DNA from 2 places in the Bacillus sp. JZ105 genome. Region 1 is predicted to be linked to the other one. Evidence: predicted binding sites of a transcription regulator. Region 1 holds the regulator's gene; the other holds the start of a gene.
What was found. Region 1 encodes LexA, which represses DNA repair genes until DNA is damaged. Its sites were predicted from a motif close to CGAACATATGTTCG; they were not measured.

Region 1 (6,045 bases):
GCAGTTCCTTTTCCATCTGGTAAGGAAGCGCTGTAAATCGAGCCTATTTGTGTATAGTGAATGTTCGTTAAGTTATTCATTAGACGCTGGTGCATATGAAAAGCAGGGATTCGTTTCGTCACATAATCCACTTGCTTCACAAGCATAACCAACTCATCGTCAGTGCGGTTCGTCCAATGTAACGACTCAAACAAATGAAACAAAATCGATTCTCTGCCAAAATAGTGATGCGCAAATTCATCCTCAATCCAATAAATATAATAATGACGTTCCATGTCTATCCCTTCCTTTCACATTTCGTCAATCTCGTTTATTGCTTGTATTATACAAAAATGTGAAAGAAAGAATTGTCTATATATGAAGCAAGAAGAAACTAGTTTTGTCAAAAAAACAAGAAAAAAGAAAAAAGTTTGCAGAGCGGATGAAAATGCTCTGCAAACAGATAGCAAAAAAGCATGATGCTTGGAGTTCGTTTATTTATTCAGCTTCGCTTTCACACGGCTGACTACATTGCTGACAGTAAAGCCGTATTTCTCGATAATGGTTTCTCCTGGTGCAGAAGCGCCAAATTTATCAATTGCAATCACGTCACCATCAAGACCAGTGTAACGCTCCCAGCCAAGTGAAGCACCCATTTCAATCGCAATACGTGCACGTACTGCTTTAGGAAGAACGGATTCTTTGTATTCGTCTGACTGCTGATCGAAGCGATCCCATGCAGGAAGGCTGACAACAGATGCGCGGATACCTTCTTTTTCAAGTGCCTTTTGTGCTTCAATGGCTAAACCAACCTCAGATCCTGAAGCGAGTAGAAGTGCTTCTGGCTGTGCATCAGCTGCTTCAACCACCACGTATCCACCTTTTTCTACGCCCTCATATGCCTTCTCTGGTGCCTGATCAATCGTTGGAAGGTTTTGACGAGTAAGAACTAGTGCTGTCGGTTTATCCGTTGAAGATACAGCTAGTTTCCACGCTGCAGCTGTTTCATTTCCATCTGCTGGGCGGATAACGGAAAGATTAGGCATCGCACGCAGTGAAGCAAGCTGTTCAACCGGTTCATGCGTCGGACCATCTTCACCAACAGCGATACTATCATGAGTAAAGACGTAAGTGACTGGAAGTCCCATTAACGCAGCAAGACGAATTGCTGGTCTTAAGTAATCTGAGAAAACAAAGAACGTTCCGCCGAATACACGAAGACCGCCGTGAAGTGCCATACCATTGAGCGCCGCACCCATTGCAAACTCTCTGACACCGAACCAAATGTTTTTGCCGGCATAATTATTTTTACCGAAATCATCCGTGTTTTTAATCGTTGTTTTATTTGATCCAGCAAGGTCAGCAGACCCGCCAATAAAGAAAGGTACTTGCTTTGCAATGCCATTTAACACTTCGCCTGAAGATGCACGGGAGGCAAGGCTTGAACCTGCTTCATAAACAGGAACCTCTTGATCCCAATTTTCAGGAAGCTTTCCTTCAATCGCAAGCTTCAGCTGTGCTGCCAGCTCTGGATATTCTTTTTCGTATTGCGCAAACAGTTCATTCCACGCTGCTTCTTTTTTCTGTCCAGCGTCTTTGACAGCTTCTTTAAAATGATCGTACACTTCAGAAGGTACATGGAAATCTTCTTCAAACGTCCAAGAGTAAGCTTCCTTCGTCAGCTTTGCTTCCTCGCTGCCAAGCGGTGCACCATGCACACCAGACGTTCCCGCACGGTTTGGCGATCCGAAACCGATCGTTGTTTTCACTTCGATTAATGTAGGTCTGTCTGTGCTTTGCTTCGCCTTTTCAATAGCAGCTGTTACTTCTTCGATGTTGTTGCCGTCTTTCACGTAAAGAACTTCCCAGTTCATCGCTTCAAAACGATTCTTCACATTTTCAGAGAATGAACGATCTAAGTCGCCATCTAAAGAAATGTCATTTGAATCGTAAAGAACGATTAAACGGCCTAAGCCTAAATGACCAGCAAGTGAAGCTGCTTCAGAGGAAATTCCCTCCATTAAGTCTCCATCTCCGCAAATGCTGTATGTATAGTGGTCTACAACATGGAAGTTGTCTCTGTTATAAGTTTCCGCAAGATGTCTTTCTGCAAGCGCCATTCCTACTGCCATCGCAATTCCCTGGCCTAAAGGACCCGTTGTCGCGTCTACGCCTTCTGTGTGTCCAAATTCAGGATGTCCAGGTGTTTTGCTTCCCCATTGGCGGAATTGTTTTAAATCGTCAATGCTCAGATTGTATCCGCTTAAATGAAGCATGCTGTATAGAAGCATAGAACCATGGCCCGCGGATAAAACAAAGCGGTCTCTGTTAAACCAATTTGGATTTTGCGGACTTACGTTTAAGTGATTCGTCCATAAAGCGTACGCCATTGGTGCAGCACCCATCGGCATTCCTGGGTGACCGGAATTCGCTTTTTCAATTGCGTCTATGGAGAGAGTACGTATTGTTGCAATAGATTTCAATTCAATCGTTTCCATATAAATCCCCTTCCGTATCTTGTGTACACCATTATCATAAATCTACTGTCCTTTTTTCACAACTATTTCACGCTGAAAAAGAAGGATTTTGTCACATTTAGTTTATCGATCACCTAAAAAGTTATGCAAATATGAAAAAAGACGAGAATATTCTTCCCATCTTTTCAAAATTCAAGAAATCACAGCCTTAATGAAGGTTCTGATCTTTTTCTCTTTTTAATTTTTCTGGTGTAACATCGTTTCCTTCAGGGTCAACAATTTTGACAGTTTTCAGTGTATTTTTCATAGAAGAACGAAAAGCTTTCAAATACTCTTCTCTCAACTGCTTTTGTTCTGTTTTTTCAGCGTCTGATAAACCGGTCTCTTTCGACTTTTTTGAAAGCTCATTTATTCTTGCAAGCTGTTCTTTAGAAATCATGACAAACTCCTTTAAAGCATTTTCTCTACATACTACTAAATATCAATCATTTTGACAACAAATCACGCTTTAGATGGTAAGGCCTTTTTCATATTCTTGATACCTTCTATGCACTGTTGCTTTTGAAATGTCAAAACCTAATGCCTGAAGAGTGGCGGCAATTTCGGCGAACGTCATGTTATTTTTTCTTAATCGAACAATTTCTGAAATCGGCACTTCAATACGCTCACGGCCAGGTGCATGGTTCTGCTGCCTTAAATTCAGTTCAGGCTGATATCCGCGCTCAACAGCCCTTTTCATCCCCCGCTTGATTTTCAGGTTATGAATTTTCCGTTGGTACTCTTCGACGATTCCTACAATCTCGATGACCATTTCATCTGCTTCTGAAAGCTCAAGCTCTCCTCTATGAAACACGCTGTATACCTTTACGTTCTCTTTAAATAGACAATGAAGAAGCGCAATTTTTGCTTGTCCTCTTCCAAGACGTGTTTCATCTTGGATAAGAACGGCATCGATCGACTCTTCCTTCAGTGCAGCAAGCATTTCAAACACGCCATCACGATCTAGCTCATATCCACTTGCTTTTTCTTTGATGACTTTGACCACATTCATCTTGTGCATGGCAGCTAAAGCCAGCAGTTCTTCTTCTTGTCTTTTCAGCGAGGTTTCCTGCTCTTCTTTCACAGTGCTTACTCTCGCATAAATGATTGCGTTCATGTCTTCAATCGACCTTTCTACTGTACTGTTGCAAGCTGATATACGACTGGATGCTCTTTTTTCACGGGTATGACAAGAATGTCTCCAGGCTGGATTTCTGTTGAAGCAAGATCATTGTGTTCTGTTACCCAGTCAATAAATGCATTTTTGTCGATTGATTTGCTGTCGTTTACTTGATCAGCTAACCCCCAAAGAGTATCTCCTGATTGAACCTCTATTTTAACATACTGATTTGAATCATTATGGCTTGTGACTGCAATAAGTGAGAGAAATATGCCAACGATGAATGAGAATACCCCAATAAAAATAATAGATTCTTTTAACCTCATAATGTCATCTCTCCTAACAGAATATGCGTTCGCTCTTTCTGTCTCTCATTATAAATACGAACAAACGTTTCTGTCAAACGTTTTTTCGAACCTATGTTTGTACTGTTAGGAAAAACATGCTATAATTTCTTTAAAATTGACGTTTTGAGGTGCAAAAGATGACGAAGCTATCAAAAAGACAACTCGATATCCTGAAATTCATCAAAGATGAAGTAAAAAGCAAGGGTTATCCCCCATCCGTCCGTGAAATTGGAGAAGCTGTCGGTCTAGCATCCAGTTCAACGGTCCATGGACATTTAGCTAGACTGGAAACAAAGGGCTTAATTAGAAGAGACCCGACAAAACCTAGAGCGATCGAAGTACTAGATGAAGAGGAAATGAATATTCCAAAGAGTGCTGTAATGAACGTTCCAGTCATCGGAAAAGTAACGGCAGGCCTGCCTATCACAGCTGTTGAGAATGTAGAAGAATACTTCCCTCTTCCAGAGACATTTGCTGCACCAGACGAACAAGTGTTTATGCTTGAAATTATGGGAGAAAGTATGATTGATGCAGGTATTTTGGACAAGGACTATGTCATTGTGCGCCAGCAAAGCACCGCTAACAATGGAGATATTGTGGTCGCCATGACAGAGGAAGATGAAGCGACAGTGAAACGTTTTTATAAAGAAGATACACACTTTAGATTACAGCCAGAAAACCCATCAATGGAACCGATTATTTTACAGAATGTGAGTATACTAGGTAAAGTGATTGGCGTATTTCGAAATATTCATTAAAAAAAGCCGGTATTTCATCAGCTGCTGATGAGAACCGGCTTTTTCTTATGCACAAGAATAGGCAAGAATACTTGAGCTTGGGAAGGAACCAAATGTAAAGTTCGGCCATATAAAGCCAGTTGTTCGGCCAAAAGGCTGTGAAGAAAGAACGAACATTAAAAATACTTGGCCGTTTCTCAAAAGCACAATCGTCCATCTTCTATTACATCCCGCTGCAAATTGTACAGCTTGATGGCCTCCCCCTGCACCTTGCCCAAATAGAAATGACTGCATACTTTGAGGCTGAGAGAGTGCTTGCTGATACTGCGAAATCATATGCTGCGGCGGTGCTGGCGGTGCCGATTGTCCGCCTGACCCTTGACCTGGCCAAGTACCTCCTCCAATCGGAAACCCAGGAAAACCTCCAATTTGAGGAATAGAAATCGATGGCCATCCCTGCATCTGCCTATCATACGAGTAACCATTCCCTATACCTTCATACGGATGATACATACGAAACACCCCTTTCTTTAGACATTCGTCACGACAGTATATGTCTTAAATAAAAAAGAGTGTTAAACGTCTAAATAGAAATTTTCCAAAAGACGTTTCGTTCTTCTTTAGAACGGTTAAATAATGATTAAGAAGAAAAATAAAAAAAATGAAAACTTTTTGTCTCCCTCAAACGTTATATAATTAGAAACAAAAGAAATAAAAAACATTTAGATTTAATACTTGTAATATCACTGTAATTATTGTAACATTTGTAACATAAGAAGTTTTCATTGAGAAAAGGAGGCAATCGCCTTGAAAAAATTATTTGTTTTATTAACTGCTATTATGCTTATGATCTCATTACAAACGACAACATTGGCCGCTTCGAAGAAATCAGCCTCTTTGACAAATAAAGAAGCGTTACATATTGCCCTTGATGCAAGAGAACATTTTTGGAGTGCAATGTCAGGCTACAAAATGAAAGACCATTCAAATGTCAAATTAAAATCTTTTACCTATCAAGATATGACGTACAACTATCTTTCTAAAACATTTGATACAAAGAAAAAATTAAACAGCTACCTATCTCAAGTTTTCACTCAAGATGCCATCAAACATGGTTTAAAAGATTATCATTTCATTGTTCATAAAGGCAAAATGGCTGTTCCAGTCGGTGACGGAGACAACATGCTTAATTGGGAAAAAGCCACACCTAAACTTGTTTCTAAAAAACAAACGGTTCGCACATATGAATTTACTGTCCCAACACTTGATGGACGCAAAGTAAAACGAACTGTTACGTACGAAAAAGTACAAAAAAATTGGAAAGTCACACAAATTGACGCTGTCAT
Region 2 (6,045 bases), 630 kb from region 1:
ATCCATACGTATAAAGATGAAGAATGGTATGGACAATCGTATGAGGACGTTGATGATGTATTGAAGATCATTGAAAATAGAAAGCAAAAAAATATTTTCGATCATCTCGACTAAATGAGAATGTTCAGACATCAAGCAGCACCACAAAATGAATGAAATTGTCTAGTTTTTGTCACAAAAATTGCAAGAAAATCTGTTCACACTTACTTTTTTATAGTATAATCACTATAAAGATTACTTATTTAGAACAATTTTAATTTAAGAATACAGAACAATATTCATTCTACAAATTGAGGAGTGAAGATTTATGGTAACATTATACACATCACCAAGCTGTACATCATGTAGAAAAGCAAGAGCGTGGTTAGAAGAGCACAATATCCCATATCAAGAGAGAAATATTTTTTCTGAGCCTCTTTCAATCGATGAAATCAAAGAAATTCTTCGAATGACAGAAGACGGTACAGACGAAATTATCTCAACACGTTCAAAAGTATTCCAAAAACTAAATGTCAATGTTGAGACAATGCCGCTTCAACAATTGTATAAACTAATCAATGAGCATCCAGGTCTTTTGCGTCGTCCAATTATCTTGGATGAAAAAAGATTACAAGTTGGGTACAATGAAGATGAAATTAGACGTTTCTTACCAAGAACGGTTCGTACATTCCAACTAAGAGAAGCTCAGCGACTTGCTAACTAATAAAAACACGAAAAGCTGCCGATCATTTGGCAGCTTTTTTTATTTGTTTTCAGCCGTTTGTTCGTAAAAGAGGCTGGCTAATATCACCGTAATGACGGTTAAAAATGGTAGCATCAATTCAAGCGTGGCATGCTGTGACATAAATTCAGTCAATTTCACATCACGTACAATCATTTCTCCGCCAGTAAAGGCCAAAAGTGCACTTCCTCCGTATAAAAGAAACGGAAATTTAGTTAAAGCTGCATGAATCAGCTTGCTTCCCCAAATAATAATCGGTACAGAAATCATGAGGCCAAAAGCGGTCAGAATCATGTTGCCTTTTGCCGCACCTGCAACTGCGATGACATTATCAAGTGACATAAAGAGGTCTGCAATCACAATGGTTTGAACCGCACGCCAAAGGGAGCCGCTGCTCTTTATCCGAATCGATTCCTTCTTTTGTTCAATTAACAGATTGTATCCTATATAAAGGAGAAAAAGACCGCCAATAAACTGCAAATAAGGGATAGTCAATAAATATACTGCGGCACCAGTCATTGTAATTCTCATCAGAACGGCCAAAAGAGTGCCGATCCAAATGGCTTTATTGCGTTTGTCATGTGATAAATTTCGACTGGCCATCGCAATGATGAGCGCATTATCTCCGCCTAAAATCAGGTCTATGCCAATAATCATCAGTAAGGATACGATCCACTCTGTTTCCATCCATTTCACCTCTTGTCCTAATAGAGCTCGTACAACCAATATATGAAGACAATTCAAATATATGTTTCTGCAAGTTTTCTCTGCAAAAAATGCGTTTTTATTTCTTTTATTCATGTTTTATCATAAGGCGGTTTTAGCTGGTACAGTAAAGCAAACAATTACAAAACCAACGAAGGCAACACCAGCACCATCCAAAAAAACAGCTTCCAAGCCTGCTAAAAAGACATACAACCTGCCTTCTGGCATTTTAAAGGTAACAAAGCCTCTTACAAAAGGGTCAGGCGTAAAAGCCGTTCAGGAAGCCCTAGCAGCTGCGTATTACTACCCGGATAAAGGGGCAAAAAACAATGGGGTTGACGGCTATTACGGACCGAAAACAGCGGATGCAGTCAAGCGGTTCCAGCTCATGCATGGACTTGCTGCTGACGGCATATATGGACCGAAGACGAAAACGGCATTAGAAAAGGCGCTGAAAAAGTGAATGAACAAAGTAAAGCCCCTGACTTTTATGATCAGGGGCTTTTTTGATGATTATTTTTCAGAAGACGTTTTTCTGAAAACCTTCTTCACTATGTTTGATCCTAAAAAAACAAAAGCTCCAAAAGTAAGAAGTGTGATTCCAAGAGATACCAAACCGATAAGTGGTGCAATAGTCCGCATTAAATCTGCCTCTATATTCATTACTAAAACCACCTTCCTTAATTTTTCCTTAAAACTCATTGTACACATTTACATATCTATTTATGTATGATTATACTTGCTATGTATTTAAATGTAAAACGGAAGGAGAAACAAAATGAAAACCAAAATCTTTATGTTATTGTCTGCCGTTGTTTTGATTTTAGGTTTAGCCACTCCATCGTCTAGTTTTGCAGCTCAGAAAGAAACACAAAAAGAAGAAGTACCTTTTTTAAGTAATCTGATTACTGAAGAGGTAATGACTACTGAGATTCCATCGACTGAATTTGAAGGTAAAACCGAAAAGACATACAGTAATGGTGTAAAAGTGGTTACAACTGTGGAAGACACCAGTCCTATTAGCACAAAAGCAGATAGTTTCTGTGGTACAAGTGGGAAAGCTGTTAGAGCTATTTTTTACTATGGTGGAACAACTGTTATGACATTAAAAACAAATATTATTTACGAAAAATGCAGAGACAAAAAAGTGAAATACAAATCAACTGAGTATTTCACTGCGGCTGTTACAGATGGAAGCAGTGATTACGGTTCAAAAACTTACAAAGCACAAAAAGGTTCAAGAAATGTTTTCACTTGGACTGGAGAAGTTAACAAGGTGTCAAGTAAGATTTATAAAGGTGACGTCATTTGGCGTATACAAATTGATGGCTATGGTGTACAAGATAGCACTGTAATCGGCTGATTAAAAGCCCTTCCGTTTGGAGGGGCTTTTTAATTTGTCTTTACATTTAGTATATCTGCAAATTTTATTAAGTTTGTATCCGAACGGTTATCTTTTACATGAAACAGTTTCTTTATGTGATCAACGTATACAACTCGTCCCGATACCTCTCGAACAAACCCATCATCAAATAGCTCGAAATTCAGAGCCGAGTCTTCGCTCATAGCAGTTGCTATTGTATACTCAAATTCTTCAATTTGTTCTGGGCTTAATGATGGCCGTTCAATCTTATGCTTTGCAAGATGCAACTGTCTTAAAGCCTCGTTATGTTCTGGTAAGATGAATTTCATCTTCCAGCGATTTTGATCTTTTTCCTCATTCCACATTTCATACACCTCATTAGAGATTATAACCGAATATTTGTTCGGCGTCTAAATGTGGTGTATAATAAGAGTATACGGTTTACCCGCGGAAACGGGATTATAAAAATTCGTATATTTCAATGATTCTTCTTCTTATATTACTCACAATTGCGACTGTCTTGTGAAAGGCAGTTCTTTTTTGTTATTTTGTTATCTTTTCTGAAAAAATAACACGAAAATAACAAAAGTTGCGTTCAAATGCGAAAATGTATGATCAATCATGATGTTGAAAGATAATTTAATTTGTTGCTTTCTTAAGGAAAAGAAAGGTCTTAAAATTGCACGAAAACAATATATATCATAAAATAGACAGTACGAAGCAATACCTCAATTCTTTAAACGGTTAACATGTAGACGGAACGGGTAAAGTGTAGTAAAGTACTATTAATTGGGAGCTTGTATGTCCCTTCAACATCTTATATAGAAGGGAAGGTTGGCAAAATGGAAATCGAAAGAATAAATGAACATACAGTAAAATTTTATATTTCCTACGGTGATATTGAAGATCGCGGATTTGACCGTGAAGAGATTTGGTATAATCGTGAGCGCAGTGAAGAGCTGTTTTGGGAAGTAATGGACGAAGTGCACGAAGAAGAAGAATTTGCAGTTGAGGGACCGCTTTGGATTCAAGTACAGGCACTTGATAAAGGTCTTGAAATTGTCGTGACAAAAGCCCAACTTTCTAAAGATGGACAAAAGCTCGAATTGCCGATTCCAGAAGATAAAAAAGATCATACAGATGAAGAAAGCTTAGACGCACTGCTTGATGATTTTCATAAAGAAGAGCAAGATCAAGAAGACCATAATGAGAAGGACAAAAAACTTCAACTTCAATTCGTGTTGAAAATGGATGACTTTGAAGATTTGATTGCACTTTCTCAATTAAATATGCAGGATTTTACCACAAGTTTATATTCGTTTGAAAACCGTTATTATCTATATGTTGACTTCCACGAGGATTTGTCAGATGAGCAAGTGGAGAATAAGCTCAGCATTTTGCTTGAATATGCTCATGAATCAGTGGTCAGCATCTACAGACTGAAAGAATACGGTCAGCTGATTATCGAAGGGAATGCCCTTGAAACGATTCAACAGCACTTCTCGTAACTCACAAAAAGTCGATTTCTATAGAGGAATCGACTTTTTTATCTGAATGAATAGGTAAATAAAGAGATCGGCAAGGAGAAAAATGAAATGAGAAATGTAGTCAAAGTTCTATTTTTTCTAATCATTACGATAGGTGCTTATTTAATCATCCAATTGATTGTCGGTGATTTAGCGGTAAGTGTATTAAGTTTTGTCAGTGTTCTATTTACTTTATCGATTATTTTCATCGGATTTGTTATTTTCTTGGAGAACCGGAATCCGTCTCAAACGATTACATGGCTAGTCCTGCTTGGCAGCTTTCCGTTATTCGGCTTTTTGTTCTACATTTTCTTTGGACGGAATATCAAAAAGCGCCGGCTGTTTGAAAAGAAGGCGGTATTGGACGAGAAGTTAATCCAGGAAGATGAAAGTATTCATAGAGAAGCGATTGAAAAAATGACGCATATGGGTGATCATCAGCAGCTCTTATTTAAGCTGGCCCACAGACTAGGACATACTCCTATTACATATCGCACGTCCTCTAAAGTCTTAACCAATGGTGAAGAAACATTCTCTCATATTTTTGAAGAGATTAAAAAAGCAACACATCACATTCATTTAGAATATTACATTCTCCGCCACGATGACCTTGGCCGAGAATTAAAGGACATTCTCATTGAAAAAGCGAAAAATGGCGTCATTGTCCGCTTTTTATATGACGATGTAGGAAGCTTAAATCTCTCCCGTCAATATATTGCTGACCTAGAAAAGGCTGGCGTTCAGATCGTTCCGTTTTTACCAGTAAGGCTCCCACTTTTAAATAATAAAATCAACTTCCGAAATCATAGAAAAATTGTCGTAATTGATGGGGAAGTGGGTTTTGTCGGCGGGCTTAACATTGGAGACGAATACATGGGCAGAAGCAGACAATATGGATTCTGGCGTGATACTCATTTGATGATTAAGGGCGAAGCTGTTCGTGACCTCCAGCAGATTTTCATGCAGGATTGGTATTATATGACGAATGAAAGATGCTCAGGTGTGGACTATTTCAAAGATTTCAGCCACCTTGAGATTACAACAGAAGGTGTACAAATGATTGCTGGCGGGCCTGACAAGCAGTGGGAGGTCATTAAAAATCTCTTTTTCTCCATGATCATCTCCGCCAAAAAGTCCATCTGGATCGCTTCACCGTATTTTGTGCCGGATGATGATATTTTGTCCGCATTGAAAATTGCCGCATTGAGCGGAGTAGATGTACGGATTATTGCTCCTAAGAATCCAGATAAACGGATTGTTTTCCATGCGTCTCGTTCATACTTCCCGGAGCTTCTTGACGCAGGGGCAAAGGTGTACGAGTATGATCAAGGCTTTATGCATAGTAAATTTATTATTGTGGATAGCGAGCTGGCTTCGATAGGAACGGCAAACATGGATATGAGAAGCTTTCATTTGAACTTTGAAGTGAATGCCTTCCTCTATAAAACCAAAAGCACCGAGAAGCTCGTCAACGATTTCTTAGGTGATTTAGAGCAGTCACATGAAATTGTTCCAGAAGAGTTTGCAAAGAGACCCCTGGGGGTCAGACTGTTTGAATCAACAGCAAGATTATTATCACCACTTTTATAAAGATTGTATTTTCCCCCTTTTCTATAAGGGGGATTTTTGATTTTACTGAAGAAAAGATCATTAAAATCATCTTTTGACACAGTAAAAATTCATTTTGCCTTTTCGCTTCCTTATAGACAAACAAGCTATAATACGGTCAT

Region 2: M1D81_RS05745 (YolD-like family protein) is a predicted target of LexA. The motif match lies at 3,182-3,195, and genes of this name have one in related genera.

The regions. Positions count from the first base shown of each region.
Region 1 covers NZ_CP096387.1:1,784,349-1,790,393, reverse strand. Annotated here, with positions in the region: gene sirA (sporulation inhibitor of replication protein SirA) at 1-275, opposite strand, end outside; gene tkt (transketolase) at 474-2,477, opposite strand; gene M1D81_RS09055 (DUF896 domain-containing protein) at 2,665-2,895, opposite strand; gene M1D81_RS09050 (YneB family resolvase-like protein) at 2,965-3,612, opposite strand; gene yneA (cell division suppressor protein YneA) at 3,630-3,941, opposite strand; gene lexA (transcriptional repressor LexA) at 4,100-4,720, shown strand; gene M1D81_RS09035 (hypothetical protein) at 4,766-5,212, opposite strand; gene M1D81_RS09030 (IseA DL-endopeptidase inhibitor family protein) at 5,507-6,045, shown strand, end outside.
Region 2 covers NZ_CP096387.1:1,154,885-1,160,929, forward strand. Annotated here, with positions in the region: gene M1D81_RS05715 (GNAT family N-acetyltransferase) at 1-114, shown strand, start outside; gene spxA (transcriptional regulator SpxA) at 308-703, shown strand; gene M1D81_RS05725 (TerC family protein) at 743-1,408, opposite strand; partial or broken gene M1D81_RS05730 (peptidoglycan-binding domain-containing protein) at 1,566-1,889, shown strand; gene M1D81_RS05735 (hypothetical protein) at 1,940-2,089, opposite strand; gene M1D81_RS05740 (hypothetical protein) at 2,205-2,789, shown strand; gene M1D81_RS05745 (YolD-like family protein) at 2,819-3,154, opposite strand; gene mecA (adaptor protein MecA) at 3,632-4,297, shown strand; gene cls (cardiolipin synthase) at 4,385-5,905, shown strand.